Regions from separate parts of the Paenibacillus sp. 1781tsa1 genome, predicted to be linked through region 1. Evidence: riboswitches for the same ligand, from Rfam matches in the RefSeq annotation. Region 1 holds a riboswitch; the other holds the start of a gene.
The links. Region 1 has a riboswitch for ZMP and ZTP ahead of NKT06_RS08350 (GNAT family N-acetyltransferase). Riboswitches for the same ligand answer to the same signal wherever they lie in the genome.
Positions count from the first base shown of each region.

Region 1 (12,517 bases):
CAGAATGGTATAGTTGCCCTTCTCCTCTTCACTCTCATTCATTTGTTTAAAGTACAGGATACATCCTGATGTAATTAAAAACGTCAAACCAAGGAATCCAACAATGAACATAATTAGGCCCATCGTGTTACGTTGATTATTTCTGAACTCAATTTGGGAGAAACTTGGGGCTTCCAACTGCTGCTCCTTGTATACGGCATATGCATCTTCAGCCTGCCCCTCGTTCACAATACGTACACCATAGTAGTCAGTCCACTCGGCTTTCTGCAGCTCGGGATCGATGTCCTGCTTCAGTTGCTGATATACCGTCTCATCCACGACCGCTACAGGCGTGCCCCCAGTATAGTACGCGGGAAGGACGCCATGTTTGGTTGTTCCGATCAGTTGTTGTGCCAGCCTATGTTTCAACCCGTGCAAGACGATTGGACCTTTCTCCTGAATGGAAATTAACTGCTGAATGGCATTTCCGTATCCCATGAAGACCACTTCACCCGCTTGCACATCAATGTTATCTACCATGTTGTCACTCAGCACACTACTGAACAGGTATTGTTCCGTCATGGAGTCATCCATCACTTCTTGTGCATCAATTTCAATATAAATAGGCTCTCTATGCTTCTCTTCATAAGCAATCTGTTTGTGTTCCAACTCCGCTACAAAACGATTTTTCACATCCGCCTGAGCAAAAGAGAAATCCTCCGGCAAGCTTTCCTTGGCCTGAGCCTCTGCCGAATAATACGAAATGTAACTGAGTGACAACATGCCAATCGCAAGTGCAGATACGGTTGTAATAATCGTGAGAAGCAAGGCATTAGACTTCATGCGGAACATGATTGAAGATAACGATAACACCTCATGAATGGATAGGTAGCCGTTTTTGCTTTTGCGAATCAGATTAAAGATAAAACTTACCGAACCCTTATAGAACAGGTATGTGCCCAGTATGACCGAGAAGAGAATCAGAATCATCGTATACATCAACTGCTGCATATCCATTGCCTCACCGCTGAACAGCCGTGCAGACATGAAGTATCCATACACAATCAGGGCAATGCCCAAGACGCCAACAATCATCTGTCCGACAGACATCTTCTGCACCTGCTGTTCCGTAGTGGCCGACACCCGAAAGAGTGAGAGAATGCTCTGTCTCTTGATAAAAGTGTAGTTCATCAGCATGATGAGCAAATACATTATCGTAAAGACAATCACCGTTTGCATCAGTGCCATCGGAGAGAAGTACAGTTTCGTAATCGCATCCACACCGAGAATTTTGAACAATATCATCAATACCAGCTTGGACGCAAGAAACCCAATTAACACACCGATAGCCATGGAGCCAAAATAGAGAATACTGTTCTCCGCACTCAAAATGCCAAAAATTCTGCCTTTCGTCAGTCCGATCAATTGAAATAATCCAATTTCTTTGCTACGCCGCTTGATAAAGATTGTATTGGCATAGAGCAAAAAGATGCCGACAATGACGATTAACAGTACCGAAGATGCGCCTATAGCCGCCGCACCTTTCGTTGAAGCTGCTACCTCATCCATGGAAGGATCATACTGTAACGTCACAAAGGAAAAATATAAGGCCACACTGAACACAAGCGCAAAAACATAGAGATAATAATTCTTCAGATTTTTCCTGAGATTACGGAAGATAATATAATTCAAGCTCATTGCTGCACACCACCCAATACGCCCTGGGTTTTGATAATATCGTTGAAAAACGATTGCCGGGACTCGTCTCCTTTATTCAGCTGGGTGTAGATCTGACCGTCTCGAATGAAGATCACTCTGCTGCAATAACTTGCGGCAACCGGATCATGGGTAACCATAATAATAGTCGCCTTTCGGGTGCTGTTCATCTCACTTAACTTGCCTAGCAGATCCGAAGCGGACTTGGAATCCAGCGCTCCTGTTGGCTCATCCGCAAAAATGATACTCGGCTCGTGGACAAATGCTCGTGCTGCCGAAGTTCGCTGCTTCTGCCCACCCGAAATCTCAGATGGATACTTGTCTTTCAATTCGTAGATTCCCAGTTCACGGGCAATCTGTTCAAACTTCCGGTGTGCCTCCTGCTTTGGAATGCTCGTAATCGAGAGTGGTAATAACACATTTTCCTTCACCGTAAGGGTATCCAGCAGATTGTATTCCTGAAAAATAAAGCCCAGATGATGTTTGCGGAACTCAGCCAGCTGTTTCTCCTTCATTCCGGTGAATTCCTTGCCTTCAATATCAATCGTGCCCTGGCTCACCCGATCGATGGAAGAAAGTACATTAAGCAACGTCGTTTTACCCGAACCCGAAGGCCCCATAATACCAACAAACTCTCCCTCGCTTACCCCAAGATCAATCCCCTTCAGCACTTCCTGTTTATTCAGTTTATTCCCATAGACTTTATGGATTTTTTTGGCTTCCAGTATCCACATATCCCACTCACTCCTCTTTGAACTTCTGCAAAATGCTCATGTCTATATCATAGGCGGAATGTGCAGTGTTATCGTGTGATTCACCGAACAAAACCAAAAAGCATGTGACATTGTTGTCACACGCCTGCAAGATGCACCATGTCGTTTTTTCGCGGAAAAATAAGTGTGACGATTGTGCCCTCGCCAAGAGAAGATTCTACATGAATGCGCATATGAAGCGTCTGGACCACCTGACGAACCAGATACAGCCCCATACCAGTAGCCGCTCCATCCATTCTGCCTCGGGTAGACGTAAATCCTTTATCAAATATACGCGGCAGATCTTGAGTCTCAATCCCTCGCCCGTGATCCTTAATCATCAGTATGACATGTCCATCCTGTTCCCGACTTTCAATGAGGATGTCCGATGAATCACTATATTTCACCGCATTACTCAACAACTGCCGGAGGATGAAACCTAACCATTTGCTGTCTGTAAGTACACGCGATACCATTAAAGATACATCAAAGCCAATGCCCTTGGATATGCACCATGATCTCAGCGCTCGAATCTCGCTATTCAATATCGGTTCAAATTCCGTCTCTTCGATGAACAGATCATTATGCATGAACGGAATCCGCTTCTGATGAAGCTGCTGATCCAGCAACTGATGGATTCGTAACCATTCATATGTCATTTGGCTCTGTAACTTGTCATCTGGCAAACGCTCAATCATCAGTTGCAATGCAGTTAGTGGGGTCTTCACCTCATGAATCCAGGACAACATCTCGTCCTTCTCCTGTTCCAGGGCGATAAAATGTTGTGATGACTCCTTACGATATCGCTGTGTCTGGGAACTCAGAGCCTCATGTACGATCTGCTCATATGGACTTTCGGCGATGTCGAGTTCTCCCAGATCATAGGTATGATCCCAGATGCTCAATTTTTTATAGAAACGAGTCTCTTTCAGGAATCTCGCCCAGATAAAAACAAGGCATACCACCACATTCAGTCCTACGATATACACCACAGATTGGAATGGAATGGACGAGTCCAAGTAGGCCACCAATAAAATAATAAGTTGCATGCTTACCAGTAGCCATAACCAACTAGCCCTTTCTCGTATGTACTTACCGATCATGCTTCTGCCTCTTCCGTTGCCATGTACCCCTGACCTACTTTGGTTTCAATGTACCGCTCCAAGCCGATGGGTTCAAGTTTCTTCCGTAACCGATTAACGTTAACCGTCAGCGTATTGTCACTCACGAAATGTTCATGATCCCACAAGCTCCGGATGAGTTCCTCACGGGTAACAATCTGATTTTTGTGCTCGACCAGCACTTTAAGGATGAACATCTCATTTTTGGTCAACAGAACAGATTCATCCCCGCAAGTGAGTGTATTTTTCACATATTCAATTGCAGCACCGCGCCAAGTCCGGAGTTCAATATGCTCTGTATTATAGTTGTACACCCTCCGCAGAGTTGCCTGAATCTTGGCAATCAATACATCGAAGTGAAACGGCTTCTGGATAAAATCGTCTGCACCCAAATGCATGGACATGACCATATCCGCAGGATGATCCCGTGAGGACAAAAAGATAATCGGCACATTGGAATGCGAGCGAATGATCCGACACCAATGGAACCCGTCATATTGGGGCAGCTGAATATCAATAATAACCAGTTGCGGCTGAATTACGCTGTACTCCTGCAATACCTTGCCAAAGTCCTGCACACCATACACGTCATACGACCATTGGGACAAACGTTCCTTGATTTCATTGAATAACGATTCATCGTCTTCAATGAGCATAATTTTAAACAAGAGATTTCACCACATTTCTGATCTTCTAAGGTTGAATAAGGTAATTAGACTCCGTTGTTGCAGGATCACCTTTACCGTTACAAATCGTTCTTTAGATCGCTGATTCCAGTGTACAGGTAAGTTGGGCTTATATCAAAAGGTATCCATACTTCGTAAAGAAAACGATCCGAAATACGTATAACATATTAGTTCTCAATAGGGTGTATAACATTGCTTGTATCATTGTGTTCGTCAATCCGCTCGATCAACTGCATCGCTACATCTCGTGGCGATCTTAATTGCCCTGCTTCATATACTTGATTGAACATGCCTGCAAGCGCAAACTCCTCTGCACTTTTGCCTCGTGCAGCAGCCTGTAACTCCGTATCGACCATCCCCGGATCAAAAGCAATGATCTCAACAGGGTTCTGTCGACCCGTTTGCTCCAAAGATACGCATTGGGTGAACATATTCATACCTGCCTTGGATGTACAGTACACTGCCATTGAAGGCGCGGGATAACTTCCCGAACCCGATGAGAGATTAACAATTTTACGTCTGGCGGACAGGTGATTGGTTTGTTGAATAAAAGATGAAGTCAATATCATTGGCGCTGCAAGACTGATGTTAAGACTCTGACTTATCTCTGCCGCACTGCATTGTTCTATGGGTCCTAGAGGCTCCAGCATCGCTGCATTATTAATGAGTCCAATGCAATCAGCTTCCTGAGTTGGGATTTGGTCCAATAGATATGTAACCACATCATCAATCCCGCTCAGGTCGGCTAGATCGTACTGAACATGATGGTAACGCCCGCTCCATTCCTCGCTTGATTCCAACTCGTCCGAATGCCCGCGTGAAATGCCATAGACCCATTCTCCCCTGGCTAACAACAACTCCGCGAGCTGTTTGCCAATTCCTTTGGATGTACCTGTAATGATAAAATACCTCTCTCCCATATTCCCCCGCCTTCTCTCGCTCAATGCGATATTGGTTAAACTTCAACCTATGACTTTATAAATCTATAACTAAACGCCCGGTTTCTTCCACATGGTCACCCACAAAATCGGTAATCCAAAACAATTCTCATCCTGGCTCATCGCCTTCATTGGGCGTAATTCCACGCATTCAAATGGATCTTGCAGTAAATAACGAAGCTTCTCCTCCGTGAACGCAAGACCACCTCGCATCGACTTCTCTTGATATACCTGCCAATCGTCCATGACGCTCTCCGGCCCACCTTGACCGCCAAAACCAGGAGCAAAACAAGTCATTCCAAAGTATCCTCCGGGCTTGAGCGCTTGGTGAATCATCTCTATGTAAGGAATCCGCTGATGAGGTAACAGATGGTGCAAACAACCTGAGTCGTAGACAAGATCATATTCTTGCTCCGGGGCCAGTTCGAACACGGAGCGACATTCAAAATGCACGTCCAGTTGCTCTTCTGTTGCCCTTTCCTTAGCCCAAGCAATAGCTGTCTCGGAAAGATCATAAGCATCTACCTGATATCCTTGGCGGGTTAAATACAACGCATTTCTGCCTGGGCCACAACCCAGTTCCAATGCCTTGCCGCCTGCCAGCAGACCTGCGTTCACATGCGCTACCAGATTCTCATCCGGTTTGTTAGGGAAAAAGGGGATGGGGCTGTCCCGATCCTCATAAAAAGGCTCCCAAAATTGCTTGGCAGATCTGAAGTCCGCATCGAGCATATCATATAGATCCTGTACACTTTTAATCGTCCTTTCCACAACCACATTCCTCCTTATACTCTCCATCCGAACCTTCATTTCCGACTATTCATTCCTCATCATTTTCATTAAGTCAGCCACACTCTATTATAACATTTTTACCCATTAATTCTCTATTTTTCTTGTGTTTTTCCACTCCAAAACAGAAGCTTTTTTCCAACAAAAAAACGACCGACATGAATGTCGATCGCTTACAACCGTAGCGGTTTTAAGTTGTAGCTTACTTCGCCCGTTCCAAGACTGCAAAGTAATTTCCTTCATTATCAGCAAAGTTGAAAACACGCCCGGTTGGCATCTCGACAATCTCTCCCACCGTTACATGTTTACCAGACAAGTCGGCATATAACTGATCCAGATTTTCGGTGAAGAACATTAACGAAGGTGTGCCCAGATTTACCCCCGCTGACATCCGTTCGACGAACTCTTTGTCATGGAGAATAATACTCGTCTGCGAATCTGGGGTGGGCGCAATCTCAATCCATCTCATACCCTCGTCCAGGTTTACTTCATCCACAATGTGGAATCCTGCAACTTCCGTCCAAAATGCCAATGATTCATCCTGATTGTTGACATACAACATAATTTGGCCGACTTTGCTAAACATGCATCATTCACTCCTCTGATCATCTAATCTCTCAACATCCTGCTTATCATTCCTCAAATTCCAATAGAGTATAACATGCAAGACGGCTTTTTCATTATCTTTTTTTGGAAGTACACTACACTTAAACTGAAGTAAACTTTTATGCTTCCACTACTTAAACACTGCTCTGATCGAAGTTTCTGATCAGACCGATGTAGCGATCCTACTTTGGAGAATGGAAGCTTCCCCTCCACTATACAGATAGGTTAAATTAGCTTAACAAATCAAGATCAGATTTTGAGTGAAGTGGATTACTTGAAGTTACTTATAGTGTTTTGACAAGAGCCAGCCTATGGAACCCCGAGGTATAATAGTTCATATCAACACCTTCCTTTTGAAAATTCATTCGTTCATAAAATACGAGCGCTGCTTCATTTTCTGCATGATCAAGTGTGTAAAGCATGATATCACTACATCCAAATTTAGCTATTTTCATACATATTTCAGTAATTAGTGTACGGGCTACACCCTGTCGAAGGTGTGATTTACATGTAACAACGCCAACAATTTCATATCGGTTAACCGTAGGCTGAAAGATATAACCAGCATGACCTATCACAACATCTGCTTCGTCAACCATGACATAATAAGCACTGATCCGTTCATCCTTCATATTTAAAAATAAATCCCAGCGCGCAGGATACTGTTCGCGTATAAACGGAGGGAATTGAAAATCATGATCCGTCATCATTTTCAGCACTGCTGGCTGATCAATCGTTTGAAAAAGACGAATAGTCATCTTTCCACCCCCTCCCCTTAAAGATCACAGCTTCATAAAATCCAGCCAAATCCATACTTGTCATTCGATCAAATAAAGCAAACGCCATTTTCATTGCCGCCACCAGTCCTTTCGTACCCGAATAATAAATAAAGTGTTTGATCAAAAGATCAAACACTTTGCCCAGGCGTACGGCATATAATATATGTGCTTCCTCGTGGTTCACTCCACGTTTACGCCAGTCACACACAATCGATATTTAACAACCAGTACACATGACTCACACTTATTACATGCCTTTTAATTTCTTCGTAAGATAAAGCACAACATCGTCGTCCATAACTGTTTCTTCACCTGGCTGAATGTAATGATCGTGTCTGTGGACACCATGACCGTCCGGTATATATCCGCGATGGGCATATAAAATTTGCGCTTTGCCATAATCGGAAAACACACCTACACCAATGCCTGCTACATCCGTTCGTTCCGAAATAACTTCCTCTGCTCGTTCCATCAACCGTGAACCAATACCTTGGCGCTGGAACTTGATCAGCACATTGAAATCGTTAATTTCGGGAATGCCTTGTTCCCTGAAAGACGGGTATTTGGACTGCCACAATACATTCACGTACCCAGCAAATTCTCCATTCAACTCGGCTACCAAGGTTACACGGTCCCCATTCTGTTGTTCAGCCAAGTAATGAAGATACTGCTCAGCGTATCTCCCCCACCCCTGCTCCTGAAACGCCTTTGATATGGTTACAGGATCACTCTCATTTAATAATCTGATATGTACAGTCATTAATGATTCTCCTTAATAAGATATTTTGCCTAACTATATTCCCAGTCGATCTCGAAGCGATGTGATATGCGCAACATGGTGTTTGCCATGCCACGCATACATGCCCAGATTATAATCCAGTCTCGTTGTTTCTTGCGATGAGGGATGATAGAATTGTTTGGCATAATCTGCATCTGTTAATGCGTTTAACAGAAACACCCAACGACGATGAAGTGCATCCAGAATCTGAAGCGAGAACTCAACATCCAGGTCCCTTGAATCACTCAGTTCAGCCCAACGCTCTTCATAATATGGTCGAATCGTAGGTGTATCCTCTGTCAGTGCCAATTTGAAACGAATCATACTGTTCATATGGCTGTCTGCCATGTGGTGAATGACCTGTTTGAGCATCCATCCGCCTTCTCGATAGGGCAGACTTAATTGCTCTTCACTCAGTCCCTTTACCGCTTCTCGCGCGTGCTCAGGCAACTCAGCAATGTCCTGAATCCACTTCTCCCGCTGTGCCAAGGTAACTTCACCTGTGTGTACAAATGGTCCTATCGGAAATCGTTCGTCCATCTATTATTCCTCCTTGTTTGTATGATTCAAAATAACTTTTAATTATCTAAGGAGCATATTCCATGAGCCAGCAGTCTCTCATCTGTCCTTCATGCTGCTCATGTTTCTCCAACAGCTTAATCCTTTGAAAACCACATTTCTCATAACAGGATATCGCTCGCAAGTTCCAGGATTGAGGGTCCATAACCACTTTACGGGCTTCTTTTTCATGAGTCAGATAAGCCAGCATGGATTGCACCAGCAATGTTCCGATACCTTTGTTCCAATAATCTATCTCACCAATAAACTGATCCGTTCCATAGATGATCTCATCCGTGTCTCCATAACCATACTCCGTTCGTTCTTCTTCCTCAAGCTCATAGAACTGAATGTATCCAATCGGATGTCCTCCATACTCAACGATACAACGGGTAGCATCATCATCCTGATTGTAAAAATGTTCTCTTACCTGCTCCAGATCATGCGGCCGATCACGGCCTTCATAGTATTGAAGGACTTCCGGGTCAGTCAGCCACTTCACCAGCTGGTGTTCATCTTCTGTTTCCAAGAAACGTACGGTGATTCCGTTTGATTCATATACTCTCATCACTCTGCATACTCCTTAATGATCTCCAGATTTTCACCCGTAACCCAACTTAGATCCTTCCCCAACAACTGCTCGTTGTGAACATAATACACCATGGGATTCTTTAGCGGTTGAGTCGTTCCATCCAAGGATCTGAGCGTAAATCGCAACTTGTAACTCCCTAACTCATCAGGTATCGCAAATCCTATCAGATTATCAGCTGATTTCCTCGTTTTCCCCTGGCCCTTCAGATACTTTTCCAGAATGACTTGATCAAAATAGGAGCTGCCAACAGACGAAGGCATGTACCACGCATCATCTAGTTCATCCGTGAATGTGACCCCTCCCCAGCCCGGGACAACGGGATACACCATATGTTGATCCTGGTCTTCTCTTTTTCGCGTTATCTCTAACTCTACCTCCACTGCATCTGTATCAATCTGTCTGATTGTCCCTGCCATCACAACATCCTTGGCATTCACACTTGGAATAACATAGCTGTAGATGAGCAGAGTCACCAAAAAAATGATCGTTATTCCCGTAATCCAAAATATTGTTCTTTTACGCATCTGCCTGATCCTCCGTCTGGTTAATCATACTTCTGGAGCAGCTCCTTCTCTGTTACAGATTGAGTTACCCTATCCAACTCAGGTGATGCCATCCAATCACTGAATGTATTTAATCCATGTTTGATTGTATGGATCGTGCTATGTGCAGACATGTATATATTGTGGTGGACTCCAGGTTGGACAATCATATGCTCTCCTTCACGCATCACTCGAATGGAAAACACCTGATCGTCTCCATAACTGGCATAAGCAATCCATCCGGATTGCACCACATAAAACTCCGTTAGACTGATATGTACATGACTGTTTTGCCATGCTCCCTGGGAAGAAGCAACGGTTCTACAATAATAACTGCCATCTTCTGATATCATTTTATATTTCTGTTCCCCGTTCGCCATCTGCTCAAAGCTGGTTTTGACACCAGTCTCACCATATTTCTGTTCTGAAAATTCTGTGTTCAATCGGCTTCATCTCCTGACAAAAAATCCCTTTATTCTAACATTCGACATCGGCTAATCGAATCTCCTGTTTGAATATGCGAATATCTTTGCCAAAATTTGAAACGTTTCCCTTCCAGCTTCCGTATTAAGGTCGAAGTCGTATGTATCCCCTATAATAAACCATCTGATCTGGAGGTTAAGCGCATGTCATTTTTCAAGAAAATGTTAGCCAGTGTAGGTGTTGGAGCAGCCAAAGTAAATACGGAATTGCATACACCAGAGGTCACGCCTGGAGGAATCATCACGGGGGTTGTGTACATTGAAGGTGGAGATGTGGAGCAGAACGTAGATCGAATCTATCTTTCAATCAAAACCCATTACATACGGGAGCACGATGATCGCAAAGTAAAAGAAACAGCCGTTATCGCCAAATACCTGCTCACCGAAGGTTTCACATTACAGCCTGGAGCCAAATTGGAGAAAGAATTCTCATTTGACCTGCCAGAAAACCTGCCGATTACACTGCATCGTGCCGAAGTTTGGGTAGAAACCGGCCTCGATATCTCAAGCGCGGTGGACCCATCAGATCGTGACAGGTTGCATGTTGTTCCCAGCAAAGACATGAATACTGTGCTCGATGCAATCGATATCCTTGACTTCAAACTGCGTGAAGTGACCAACGACTATGCGCCGAAGCTTGGCGGAAATCTGCCATTTGTTCAGGAATTCGAATATGTACCAACAAACAAGTTCCGTGGACATCTGGATGAGCTGGAAGTCCTGTTTTATCCAATGGGCGATTCGCTTGAACTGTTATTACAGATCGACCGCCGTGCTCGTGGGCTCAGTGGAATATTCTCCGAAGCCATGGGTACGGATGAAAGTTTTGTCCGCTTGCATCTGTATGAAAGACATCTGGCACGGGGTGCGCATTCTGTCGCTCAAGGACTGGAAGAAGTCATTTCCAAACATATCTAGTATATAGTCTATAAAAAAAACCGTCCTCTATCAGATAAATCTGATAAAGGACGGTTTCCATTTTAAATAAGGGAACTTAATAGACTCAGGGCAGTTGTAATTGAGTTTCAATTGGTGTGCTGCAAAGGCACCGTAAAGGAACATGTGACATGGAGCTTATGAGGACAATCCTTCAGGAACGCTGTGTCCAGCGCTGCATTCCAGATCGAAGACCGTAATATGCTGCGGCGAGCAAAACGAATCCGGCAACAGCCATGATCATGGATGTTGAATCCCACCGAACCATAGTTCCAAAAGCAACCTTGGATTGCAATGGGTTAACGGATGAAGCGGTGTTTGTCAGATCAGGTACGTAATTCATGGTCATGATCATGCCTTGTACGACATTCCAAGCTGCAAAACCGATGATGAATAACAGGGTAACCAGAACGGATTCCATCACTAATCGTTTGTTCATGTTTGTCAATTCCCCCCTCTTCCCATTCAATTAGACAAGAAGTGCTCCATCTCCTGTTTCAGCAGATCTTTGTTGGCATCCACATACTGATACAGCAGGTCGAAACTTTCTTCGTTATCGGATTGCATGCTTAGGTTGCCGGCTTCCAGTTCAATGCGCTGCAATACCTCATGAATCTGTTCCCCATGCGTTTGCAGGCTTGTCGTGATGTCATCTTCGGACAGGCCATTCACATTATCTCGTAATTGCCCGTGCGTTACGCTGCTTTCGGACAACACTTGCTCTATTTTCTTCAGGATCACGGCATCTGCATCATTGCCAATCCGTTCCATAGCTGTTATCGTCTCACCCAGATACTGCCCGCTGGCATTCTCAAGGAAACCGGTCATACCGTTCATGGACAGCTCGGTATCCAAATCAATGATTAGAATGATATCGCGCAATACTTGCGGAAGTACCGGCCCACTCTCGCGAATCGTCTCGAATTCAGCCCGATAAAGGTCCATGGCAACACTCCCCACCATTTCTTCACCTGACATCTCTTCAAGCTGATCGAGTGGTAACAACTCCTGCAGTTCTTCTTGTAACTTGTTCATCTTTCTCTGCCTCCTGTATCTCTATCTACATACGCCGACACGTTATTACATCATAGCAGAATACGCTATACAAGTTGAACTTATAGTAGTTAGTATTGTCTATCCTGTTATCCAATTTACAGGGAATATCGTCAAGTTAACATGCACTTGACCTCGGGAAAATGTTCCGCTGTTATGATCTTGGCATCACGAGTCTTGGGAGGGGTAATGATGCGCCTGGCCTTGTTC
Region 1 covers NZ_JAMYWY010000001.1:1,843,974-1,856,490, reverse strand. Annotated here, with positions in the region: gene NKT06_RS08385 (ABC transporter permease) at 1-1,677, opposite strand, end outside; gene NKT06_RS08380 (ABC transporter ATP-binding protein) at 1,674-2,429, opposite strand; gene NKT06_RS08375 (sensor histidine kinase) at 2,546-3,550, opposite strand; gene NKT06_RS08370 (response regulator transcription factor) at 3,547-4,236, opposite strand; gene NKT06_RS08365 (SDR family NAD(P)-dependent oxidoreductase) at 4,422-5,174, opposite strand; gene NKT06_RS08360 (class I SAM-dependent methyltransferase) at 5,244-5,963, opposite strand; gene NKT06_RS08355 (VOC family protein) at 6,184-6,567, opposite strand; gene NKT06_RS08350 (GNAT family N-acetyltransferase) at 6,872-7,345, opposite strand; ZMP/ZTP riboswitch at 7,499-7,580, opposite strand; gene NKT06_RS08345 (GNAT family N-acetyltransferase) at 7,614-8,126, opposite strand; gene NKT06_RS08340 (YfiT family bacillithiol transferase) at 8,160-8,684, opposite strand; gene NKT06_RS08335 (GNAT family N-acetyltransferase) at 8,731-9,270, opposite strand; gene NKT06_RS08330 (hypothetical protein) at 9,270-9,818, opposite strand; gene NKT06_RS08325 (hypothetical protein) at 9,839-10,279, opposite strand; gene NKT06_RS08320 (sporulation protein) at 10,463-11,236, shown strand; gene NKT06_RS08315 (hypothetical protein) at 11,409-11,693, opposite strand; gene NKT06_RS08310 (DMP19 family protein) at 11,720-12,289, opposite strand; gene NKT06_RS08305 (glycosyltransferase family 4 protein) at 12,497-12,517, shown strand, end outside.

Region 2 (12,517 bases), 4.5 Mb from region 1:
TGATCCAACATCTGGCGATGCTGCGCAGTTACGCAAACAATAGATTCAATAGACTCAGGGTGTTTTTGCAATTCTAAAATAAGCGGAGCCATCTTGATGGCTTCTGGACGCACCCCGAAGATCGTCATGACTTTAATTTTCTTGGACATTCGAGCAAAGCCCCTTTTCTATAAGTTCCGATTACAAGCATGCGATATGCTTATTTAGTGCCGTATAGACGGTCTCCTGCATCTCCAAGCCCTGGAACGATATAACCATGATCATCCAGACGGTCGTCCAATGCTGCTACATAGATATCCACATCGGGATGTGCATCCTGCACAGCTTTAACGCCTTCCGGTGCTGCAACCAGGTTCATCATCTTGATTTGGGTACAGCCACGTTTTTTGAGCACGTCAATAGCTGCAATCGCCGAACCGCCAGTTGCAAGCATCGGATCAATTACGATCAATTGACGCTCTGTCACGTCTGTAGGCAGTTTGGTGTAGTATTCTACCGGTTGCAGTGTTTCCGGGTCACGGAACAGACCAACATGTCCAACTTTTGCCGCTGGCAACAATTTCACAACGCCATCCAGCATTCCGAGTCCTGCACGCAGAATCGGCACCAGTCCGAGCATACGTCCAGAGATGACTTTACCTTGTGTTGCAGCTACAGGTGTCTGTACATCAATCGTTTCCAGTTCAACATCTCTTGTAATCTCATAAGCCATCAACGTTGCTACTTCATCCACCAATTCACGAAAATCTTTCGTATTCGTACGCATGTCGCGTATAAACGTCAGTTTGTGTTGAATCAAAGGGTGATCACATATTACTAATTTTCCCATTAATTTTGTCCCTCCGGTAAGTTCTTCATGTTCAGCATTTCCAAATATACCTAGCCACCATTCATGGGCTCGATAAATCCTGTATATTATATCATCACCAACAACGAATTACACCATCAAAGGGCACCCAATCATTACAGAATACCGAATCCTATAAAAAACAGGACCGGAAAATGATCCATCCGGTCCTGTTTTGCTCCTGCTGTTATGTCATTGAGATAAGGAAAATGTTAAATACAATTGCACTCCGCCACCAGAATGCTCCTTCGATCGCTGTTATTCCCTGATTTTTTTGATCTTCTATAAAAGGAGAAAATCAGGGGATAAAGGCGAGCGCTTCGCTTCTACGGCCTCATTCTGTCTGCTTCGTTATTTTGTATTCCATTTTAGAGAAACTCAAATACAAACACCATGAGCAAAGTTTTTTAGTATTTAAGGTCGGTATAGAGCGGGAATTGGTCTGTCAGTGCAGTCACTTCTGCACGGGCTTCATCCAGCTTCGCCGTATCTTTAGGATTTTTCAATGTTTTGGCAATGATCTTACCGATCGCTACCATCGCTTCTTCGTTCATCCCACGGGAAGTTGCAGCAGGTGTACCGATTCGAATACCACTCGTTACAAACGGACTTGTAGGGTCGAATGGAATTGCATTTTTGTTCACGGTAATACCAATGGAATCAAGTACATGCTCAGCTTCTTTACCTGTGATGTTCACACTGCGTGTGTCGATCAGCATCAAGTGGTTATCTGTACCACCGGATACGATGTTCAAGCCTTCAGCGATCAGTGTTTCAGCCAGAACCTGTGCGTTTTTCACAACGTTCTGTGCATATGTTTTGAATTCTGGTTGCAAAGCTTCTCCGAATGCTACCGCTTTGGAAGCAATCACGTGCATCAGAGGGCCACCTTGGGAACCCGGGAATACCGCTTTATCAATCGCTGCTGCCCACGCTTTGCGGCACAGAATCATACCACCACGAGGTCCACGCAGCGTTTTGTGTGTTGTTGTTGTTACGAAATGCGCATGTGGAACCGGGTTTGGATGCAGACCAGCAGCAACGAGTCCCGCGATGTGAGCCATATCCACCATGAACAAAGCACCTACATCATTGGCGATGGAAGCCAGCTTTTCAAAATCAATGGTACGCGGATATGCACTTGCACCTGCAACGATCAGACGAGGGCGGTGTTTGAAAGCCGCTTTGCGTACTTCATCATAATCAATCAGGAATGTATCTTCCTGTACGCCGTATGCTACAAAGTTGTACAGCAAACCGGAAGCATTAACCGGGCTACCGTGCGTGAGGTGTCCACCATGGGCAAGGTTCATACCAAGTACAGTATCACCAGGTTTCAACGCTGCAAGATATACTGCCATGTTCGCTTGTGCTCCGGAGTGAGGTTGAACATTCACGTGTTCTGCTCCGAACAATTCTTTGGCACGATCACGCGCAATGTCTTCAACAACGTCCACATGCTCACAACCACCATAGTAACGTTTGCCTGGATATCCTTCAGCGTACTTATTGGTCAGAACAGATCCCAATGCTTCGATTACTGCTTCACTTACAATGTTTTCGGATGCAATCAGTTCGATGTTGTTCTGTTGACGTTTCAGTTCAAGATTCATCGCTTCCAGTACTGCCGGGTCATTCTTGCGCAATTGTTCCATGATTAAATTCCTCCCAGGTATAAGTGAAGTTATAAAGCGAAACTACAGTGGTTACATTCCTGACTTCGATTGCATCACCATCTTCCGATCGCTGTTATCCCCGGATTTTTCTGAACTCACTTATAATAAGGGGAAAATCCGGGGATAGCGTATGCTTCCGATGTAGCTTTCCTTCGGAAAGCTTTCAGGCGAACGCTTCGCTTCTTCAGATTGGTGTTGCACTCTCCGTTTTCGTGTAAAGTATAATTTAGCTTTATATTGGTTGAAGATATCAGTCACAAAATGATGAATCTGGTTGTTCTTCCATACGATACACCGCTCGTTCGCCGCCAATCAACTTCGGACGAGTAAGCGCCGTGGTCACGCGGGCATCTCCAACATAGCGGAGCGCTGTACGAAAGGGTACGGCTACATGCCGGAGATGCATGCCAATCATCGTTTCCCCAATGTCCATTCCCGCATGGGCCTGCACATATTCAGCCAGGCATGGATCGGTCAGCGAACGATATGCTGCGGATGCCATTGAACCTCCGGCCTTGGGCACGGGTACTGCACCAACCTCGGTCAATCCAAGTCGAGTAAGCACAGAACGTTCCATGACCAACGCACGGTTCAGATGCTCACAACACTGGAATACCGTGTCAAAACCGAATTCCTCCTGCACCTCGCGTATCCCCGCAAGAAGCTGCTGCGCCACTTCAATGGCACCGCTCGTACCAATCCGCGCACCTGCAACTTCACTTGTGCTTGTACCGATCACAACGATCTGTCCAGGCCCAAGCTGTCCGGCAAGCGCCAGTTCATGCAGAATGGATGCGGTCTGTTCCTGCAATCCGGCTTGTTCTGAATCTAACTCTATAGTCATCCTATCATCGCCTCCCGATAAAATCATGCCCGCTGTCTCTTGGCTGTCCTTCGTATTCTTGCACGGCATCTCAGGTACTATTATAGCGAATAATCAGATGAAAGACGAAAAAAAGAGCAGTCTGCGGGTAACGCAGAATTGCTCTTTTGCCCAGGCGACCGGCCGTTTGTTCCGGTGCTCCATCGTGGTTATGCCCACTTCGTCGCCAGTTACACCGGATCCCTGTTTTCCCCTTCATCATAAAACAACCCGCGGCTAAAATCAACGGTTAATTTACATCACGCGTCCTGTTTCTATAACCTGCCCCGTAGGATCAGAATTATCCCAGCTTATCCAAAAGCCGGTCCAATGCCGTCCGAATCTCGGCCGCAGCGATATTATAATCATCACGACTGCCTCCAAAAGGATCGGAGATGTCGAAACTTGGAATGCGTTGTCTGATCTCAATGGCTCGCTCGCGCTCTGATGCCAGAATCTCTTGACCAAGGGCACGTTTCATCTCCAGCGTTGCAAACAGGCTGTCCAACTCCTGAACATCTCTTAATACCTGCTTGTCGTCCTCCACATACTCTTTTAATGTATAGGTTTTGTGAACGGAGTCGGGAAATACCTGCATGACATGCTGCTTATGACTCCGCGTTAGTGTAAGAACCAGATCGGCCCAACCGACCAGGTTAGCGCTAAGCTGTGTGGAATGAGGCGGACCTTCAACGTTATGATCTCTTAAAACCGCTTCCGCATGACGGGAGATCGGCATACCCGACGTAGCTGCTACACCTGCGGAACGGACTTCTACCTGAATGCCGCGCTCCGATGCCAACTTTCGCAAAAGCCCCTCTGCCATGGGGCTGCGGCACGTATTGCCTGTACATACGAATAAAATATGTTTCATTGTGTTAGCCTCCCCATTTTACATATGATGCGAATGATATGATGTCTCACGTTTTATTTTAAAATATAAACAAAAGTCCAAACGCAAGCAAGATTGCGCCACCAATGGCCTCACCGTAATCCCCAAGATTCTGACTCACCCGACGGCCTAATAGCAGACCCATAACCGACATCACCCCGCCACATACACCAAAGGCAAGTACGGTCAAGATTAGATTACTGCTAAACATCCCTAAGGAAACGCCAACGGAGAACGAATCCACACTTACGCTGAGGGAGAACAAAATAACGCCGAGCAGGGAACGGTGGTCCACCAGCTTGGTATCACCTTCACGGAATGCATTCAGAATCATATGACCACCCAGCAGAATAAGTAATCCACCTGCTGCATACGTCGTAATGTCACCGAGCAGCGAGCTGACGTATTTGCCCATATACATGCCGATGAGCGGCATGATGATATGAAATAGCGCCGTTACTGTACTGATCCGCAATACATCCCTCAGCCGAATGCCCTTCATGCCAATTCCGATTCCGAGCGAAAACGCATCGAGGCCAAGCGCAACAGCCATGATCAAAATGGTTACCAACTGCCCTACATGGGCAGACACATCCCACATCCCCATACCCCCAAGTCACGTAAAGGTTCTTGTACACGATATGCGGACAAGGACCTAAACATGACCGATGAAAGGTAAACGTTGCGTATCTACTCCATATCCATGATGCATAAGGGCAGGTGGATACGATGTTTTAATTGATTTTGTTATGGAAAAAAGTTAAGTGGCTCTCCTGACTGTATGATCAGGAGAGATTAGAAGGGCTGTGGGTCGCCAACTTGGATGAGTTGGTTACCCGCGGCCTTGAGCAGCCGATTCATGACGGCTGCTCCCAGCCCTTCGCGTGAGCAGGCTTCAGCCACAATATATGTGGCGCCTTGCTCATCGCAACTGCGCAGCGCGGCGTATAGCCGGCGCGCCGCTTCTTCCAGCTCGCTGGCGTCACCCAGCGAGAACACGGCATCGGCGCGGTACTGCTCCGCGTGCTCGGCGAACGCCAGCACGGCGGTGCGCTCTCCGCGCTGCGCCGCCTCTGCGAGGGCGGCGCTGGTCCAGGCCGCCACCGCTGTGGGCGGCCCCTCCACCACGCACAGCGCCCCTGCGGGTGCGTAGTGCGTGTACTTCATGCCCGGCGAGCGCGGCGCCGGGCTTCCCACGCCATCGGCCCCCTCCGCGAGTAGCGCGGGGTCCGTGGCGACACGGGCGGCAACGGCGGACAGTTGTTCCGCCGTAATGCCGCCAGGGCGCAGGATGGTGACGGTACCGTCGTCACCGACCTGCACCACCGTGGACTCGACGCCCACCCCGGTGGGGCCGCCGTCCACGATGCCGCCGATGCGGCCATCCAGATCCTCGCGCACATGAGACGCGAGTGTCGGACTTGGCCGCCCGGAGCGGTTGGCGCTTGGCGCAGCCACAGGGCATGCCGCCGCCGCGATCAACTGCAAGGCCACCGGATGGTCCGGCATGCGCACGGCCACCGTGTCCAGACCAGCGGTGACACGCGGAGACACCGCCCCCGGCCTAACCGGCAGCACCAGCGTCAGCGGTCCCGGCCAGAAGGCCGCCATCAGCGCTTCGGCTGTCTCATTCACTTCCGTGACCAGAGCGTCCAACTGGTCCCGATGCGCGATATGCACAATCAGTGGATTGTCGGAAGGTCGGCCTTTGGCGACAAATACAGCCTCCACGGCTGCCGTGCTACGCGCATCCGCACCCAGGCCGTAGACCGTTTCGGTCGGAAAGGCCACCGTCTGACCTTGACGAAGGCAGGCTGCGGCAGCCTGCAAGTCGTCGAGCGCCCTTTGATGGGCGCTCCCCTTTTTCACATCCGTTAATTCAATATTACCCAATCCATGATCATCCTCATTGTTCAATAAAACGCGCACATCCCAATTGACTGTGACCATCTCTGCTGGAGTTCCCTTGTCATGAACCTCCATGTCATTTCCCATTTCTGAGGTGGATTGCACTTGCTCATTCTCTCTATTCATATATCCATCATTCCTAAACATCATAATAGGTTACTTGTGCACGTGAGAAAAACACCTCACACTCCATACACATCTTTGTTCACTTCGCTTCATACTCCATATTCAATATAAGTAATTATAACATACCTGTCCCGCCTCGGATGCCCTTCATACTTCGCTCCACGCATGAGTCTTACTGTAGCTTCAACGCCAATTCATATCAAAAGGGCAGCTCCCTGAATTGAAGCCACCCTTATGTATAGTATAAATGTGTTGTTATGCGAATAATCCAGTGACCCAACTCCACAGTTTCACAGCCATATCCCACAGAAAGAATCTCGCCTCCGGTGTCTCTCCCTGCACAGATGCATCTACATCTCCAGGTTCAGCCGCTGCGGCTGATACGTTTGAAGGTTTCGCCAGTGCATCCCCGGTTCCTGCATCAATGAAGCACAGCGGCGGGAACAACACACACCACCAGTTCTGACCTTTGCCTTCGCCCAGCGTGATTCGAACCGCTTCATAATCCCCGGCAGGATACACGGTGCCTCCATATAGCTTGGTTGGGAACGGAACAGAACCCAATTCCACCTGATACTCATACTTCAAACCGCGACTGGCCAGCTCTTCTCCTACTCTATTTTCAATCTCGGACAAATGCTCACGAATGACATGGCGCGCTTCATCCAGACTTTGCGGATTCTCCAGTTCGCCTACCCACTCGCCCATCTGAGCAACGACAGCATCCCGAATCTCGCGTTTCACCAATTGATCTCCCGGTGCATCCGAGTTTGCTAGAATACGCAAGCGGATCGATTGTTCAGGAATCGCTGTGGCCGCCACAGCTGCATCCGTTTTCTGACCTTCCCACATCATGATCATCATCATAAGACATACAATAATAAGTCCAATTTGCTTTACAATTCGTCTGTTCATTCCGTTCTCCCCCTCGGCTCTCTGATCACGCGACCTGCAACTCTCTCATGTCTATCAGTATGTCCGGAAGAGACGGAAATAAACCTATCATTTGCAATAAATCTACTAGAGTTTATTCAAAAAGTTTGCTTTTAATTACGAAGGATGCCTAGCTGCATCATCAACGTTGGATATGAAATTCTCAGCCGAAATAAGCGGGCCTTATTAAGGTTGTTTTCCCCGGAAACATTCCAGTTGCTCACGTAGTTTATCCTCCACTCCACTACTCCATTTCTTGCTTCATCTCATCTTCTCGTTACTGGAACTATACTCAAACGTTACTAAAAAACATTTTTTTTGAGCATGTACTACTAGTATCTGTGTTTAAACTCAGGCAAGTTATGCGATGACGAATGTCAGCTTTCAAATAGCCTTGAAGACTGTACTAGCTAACCCTGACGAATGACTCTGGCGAACGATTCTCGCGAAGGACCAGTCGATGTTCTAAGGAACCGAGGACGTCTTATTCGGCCTTCAGGTCTTCTTTTGAAATTGTAAGGAACACGCGACACGTTATTTCCCAAAATCATCTGACCAACATGCTACAAAAGGCTGTTTATGCTGATATAACGTGTCTCTGATTCCTTAGCTTTCTCCAAGCGCTCCAAATCCCCGAATAAGATGTGTCAGGTTCGCTAGCTCCTAACTCTTAACTCTTAACTTCTAGTAGCAGGCACCTGAAGATCCACACCATACCAACACTCTGATGTTGACTCCTAGATACGCATCATATACTTCGGCTTACAGCAGGCTTGAAGACACGCTTTAGAGCGATCGATTCTAGGATATACATTCGCTCACCAGTCATGTTAAAAAGGCTGATCCGCACCTGGTTACAGGGCAAATCAACCTCTTCATTCTTACGAACAATGAACAATTACGTTATACGCTCCACAGCTTTTCTTTTCACTACACCAACTCAACAGTTACACAGCACTTTTCTCTTTCTTGAGCATATTCCATAAACGTTCCGATAACCGAGGTTGCTGCTCCCCCATGAGAAGTTCATCCTCTTCCTCCTGACCATACAACTTAATGCTCATGACCACACCAATACAAGCCATGTTGATGAGCAGGGAGGTGCCCCCGTAACTGATGAATGGCAACGTAATGCCTGTGAGCGGCATCAGCCCGAGGAACGCCCCCACATTCTCAAACACCTGATACAACAACATTCCGATAATACCTACAATGATGACGGGTCCCGCGCGATCTCTGCAACTCAGAGCAATCCACACCATCCGTTGAATCAGAATAAAGTACAACAGAATCAGTACGGATGCACCGACAAAGCCAAACTCCTCTGCGATCACGACAAAAATGGAATCCGAATACGTATAGGGAACTCGTCCACTCTGAACGGATGTTCCTTGCAAATAACCCTTGCCGATGATGCCCCCTGATCCGATGGCTAAACCTGCATTTTTCGTATGCCAGGAAGCTTTGGAGGTAGCCTTTTCTGGTACCAACCAAGGATCAATCCGTTCCGCCCAATGTTCCCTTTTTATCTTTTCAAGAAAGGTGAACACTTCATCATGATAGAACGTATAGGCTTTAACAAAGCCAAAGAAGGTCACTCCCACAATCGCCAGTGCAATCAATGCGTGCTTCAGCCTCATATTGCCGATCCAGAATACCGCAGCCAGAATCACCACGTACCCCAGCGCATTTCCCAGATCATTCTGAGCCATAACCAGAGCAAATGGAATAAACGCCCAGCAGCCAATCGGCACAATATCTCTCCAAAATTTCAGCGTGCCTCGTTGTCTCTTCACAATCAAATGGGCAAGGAAAAGAATCAGAATCATCTTGAACAGCTCTGCCGGTTGAAAAGAAAAGTTGTCGCCCAGCTTCAGCCAGCCGTTGGCATTATTGATCGAACTGCCCAGTACATTGGCCAGGATCAATAGTATAATTCCCAACCCATACAAATAAAACGCATATTTCACGTATAACTTGTAATTCACAAGCCCGATGACAAGCACCGCAATGAATCCAGCCACATAGAAATAAATCGTTTTGACATGGTGACTCGCCAGGTGAGCATCTGTTTGCGTTCCGCTGTAAATTGCAAATACACTAATAATCATGAGCAACAGCATGATGAAGAGAATCACACCGTCCATCTTTTTCAACATTCTCACCATGACTCCGTCCATCCCCCTGAATCTAACATTCTATGATTTCCAATTGAACTCAATATTACCATTGTATATAATTGGATAATAAAATGGAAATCAGGATTGCTTCAGGATGACAATTAAACCATTCAATGGCCTGTCTCCCACCGTAAAAACAATAAAACCCCAAAACATTCCTCCCTAAGTCAATAGGGCTGATCTGTTCCAGGGTTCTGTAGTTATATATATAAGTTAAACTAAGGATTATTTACACTGACACTACGATGACCAATCGCTGTTATCCCCAGATTTTTTTAATTCCGAGAACGTTATTGTTCCTGCTGGGATGGCTTGCGTCTTAGCAATTTCATCACCAAATCGGTAATACTCGGTTGTTCCGCAGAGCCAAGAATATCCTCGTTTTCTTCCGTGTGAACCTTGATACTCATCACAATCCCCATACTGATCATGTTGATCATAATGGAGGTACCACCCGAACTGATAAACGGCAGCGTAATCCCTGTCAATGGCATCAGACCAATGAACGGACCAATATTGACAAAGATCTGGTAGAGCAGCATCGCTATAATACCTACAATAAGATAAGGTCCGGCGCGATCCTTACACTCCAGTGCAATCAGCACCAGCCTGTGAATCAGGATAAAGTATAGGAGAAGCAATACTGAGGCACCGATGAAGCCAAATTCCTCCCCGATCTGTACAAAGATCGAGTCTGCATAGGCCAGCGGCACCCGATTCGACTGAATCGTTGTGCCTTCCAGATATCCTTTGCCCGTAATACCGCCAGAACCTATCGCAAGCTTCGCATTATACGTCTGCCAGAGTACATCTCTTGAGGTCAGCTCTGGTACAAGCCAGGGGTCAAAACGATCCGCCCAGTGCGAACGTCCAATGTCATTCAGGAATTTTACAATCTCATCATGATAATGAATATACGCCTGCGTACCACCGATAAAAGCAGCCACAGCAATCATAAAGCCAATGAGGGCATGTGTGAATTTAATGTTGCCAATCCATAACAGGCCCACAAGAATGATCACATAGCTTAGCGCATTTCCCAAGTCATTTTGCAGCAATACGAGTAGTAACGGTGGCAGAACACAGAGTGAGATCGGAATAACATCACGTCCGAAATAAAGCGGACGATTCTTCTTTCGGGCCAAAAGGGCCGATAAAAACACAATCAGACATAGCTTGAACAATTCAGCAGGCTGCAAACTGACCCCGAAGATGGACAGCCAACCTTTTGCACCGTAATACTCTTTACCAAAGAACATCACGAAAATGAGCAGCAGCATACCCACGCCATAGATATATAAATAATTTTTGATTATAAATTTATAGTTAATCATGGACATCCCAAAAAATACTATGAATCCCACAATGTAATAAAACACCGCATCTTTCGGGAGTCCCTCCAGCCTCGGACGACCAAACGTTGTACTGTAAATCGACAAAATACTGATAACCATCAGAATAACCAGTATAAACACGATAGAATAATCTATCTTTTTAAATTTGTGCAGCATGTAATTATGTTCCCCCAAGCATTCAGAAATCTTCGGTATATCTCATTGTAGAGGATTTCACGGTAAAAAGAAAACCCGCGGAACCTTACATTTTCGTCACCTGTTCCGAAGTACGAACACCCAGGACATGCCGCTCGATTCCGGCAAGGTCCGGTACAATGATAATTTCCGGCCAATGTCCCGCCGATTCAAGTAGAGCCGCGATGTCGCGAGCCTGCCCCTGGCCCAGCTCAAAACCAATGATCTGCGGCGGTGCAGGCAGCAGCGCCAGTTGCTCCAGCATGATACGGTACGGTGCAAGCCCGTCCGGACCGCCGTCCAGTGCCATGCGCGGCTCATGATCGCGCACCTCTTGTTGTAACCCGCCGATATCCGCCGCCGGGATGTATGGCGGGTTGGACACCAGGATGTCCACCCGTGCCCCGGCGAACGGGGCCAGCAGATCGCCTTCACGGAAGTCGATCTGTACCCCGTTCGCGGCCGCGTTCCGCGCGGCCACTTGCAGGGCAGCCGCCGAGAGATCCCCGGCGCCGACCTGCCAGCGCGGGCGTAGTGAAGCCATCGTCACCGCGATGGCACCACTGCCCGTGCCAATATCGACGGCGAGCGGAGCGCCGTCAGGAAACACGCGGTCGGCTTCGCGCAGCACAGCCTCGACCAACAGCTCCGTCTCCGGCCGCGGAATCAGCACGGCCGGCGTGACCTCGAACGGCAGCCCATAGAATTCCTGGCTGCCGATAATATATTGCGCCGGCTCACCCGCTGCCTTGCGCGTGACGGCGTCCTCCCAGCGGCTGCGATGCTCGCTGGGAAAAGGCTCCGGCTGCATCATGTAGTACGCGGCGCCATAGACACCGAGTACATGTTCCAACAGCAGCCGGGCATTGTTTTGCGGCTCGTACACGCCGCACTTCTCCAAAAAAGAGGAAGCCTCCACGAAGGCTTCCCGACAGCTCTGTTCCGGCGTCATGACAAACTGCGCGCGGGTCACAGATTATTCTCCTCTATCCATCATCTCAGTCTGCTGAGCAATGGTCAGTGCAGACAAAATATCTTCAATCTCTCCGTTCATCACCTGATCCAGCTTGTGCATGGTCAGACCAATCCGGTGATCCGTCACACGGCTTTGCGGGAAGTTGTACGTACGTATCCGCTCACTGCGGTCACCCGTTCCCACTTTGCTCTTCCGCTCAACAGAGATCTTTGCTTCCTCTTCCATACGTTTCATATCGAAGATACGTGTACGCAGAACCTGCAACGCTTTTTCCTTGTTGGAGTTCTGTGATTTTCCATCCTGACATGTCGCCACAATCCCCGTTGGAACGTGCGTTACCCGTACTGCGGATTTCGTCGTATTAACCGATTGTCCACCAGCACCACTGGAACAGAACGTATCCACACGGATGTCTTTGTCATGAATTTCGATATCGAAATCTTCGGCTTCAGGCATAACGGCAACCGTTGAAGTTGACGTATGAATACGTCCGCCAGACTCGGTTGTTGGAATACGCTGCACACGGTGTGCGCCGCTTTCGTATTTCATTTTGCTGTAAGCACCGCGTCCGTTGATCAGGAAAACAAC
Region 2 covers NZ_JAMYWY010000001.1:6,384,754-6,397,270, forward strand. Annotated here, with positions in the region: gene wecB (non-hydrolyzing UDP-N-acetylglucosamine 2-epimerase) at 1-149, opposite strand, end outside; gene upp (uracil phosphoribosyltransferase) at 200-829, opposite strand; gene NKT06_RS28670 (serine hydroxymethyltransferase) at 1,255-2,502, opposite strand; gene NKT06_RS28675 (TIGR01440 family protein) at 2,774-3,367, opposite strand; ZMP/ZTP riboswitch at 3,509-3,590, opposite strand; gene NKT06_RS28680 (low molecular weight protein arginine phosphatase) at 3,687-4,259, opposite strand; gene NKT06_RS28685 (manganese efflux pump MntP) at 4,318-4,878, opposite strand; gene NKT06_RS28690 (L-threonylcarbamoyladenylate synthase) at 5,073-6,311, opposite strand; gene spoIIR (stage II sporulation protein R) at 6,567-7,226, opposite strand; gene NKT06_RS28700 (FtsW/RodA/SpoVE family cell cycle protein) at 8,192-9,412, opposite strand; gene NKT06_RS28705 (FtsW/RodA/SpoVE family cell cycle protein) at 9,715-10,935, opposite strand; gene prmC (peptide chain release factor N(5)-glutamine methyltransferase) at 11,021-11,905, opposite strand; gene prfA (peptide chain release factor 1) at 11,930-12,517, opposite strand, start outside.
Region 2: linked by a shared signal. The riboswitch ahead of NKT06_RS28675 (TIGR01440 family protein) and the one ahead of NKT06_RS08350 (GNAT family N-acetyltransferase) in region 1 are both predicted to bind ZMP and ZTP.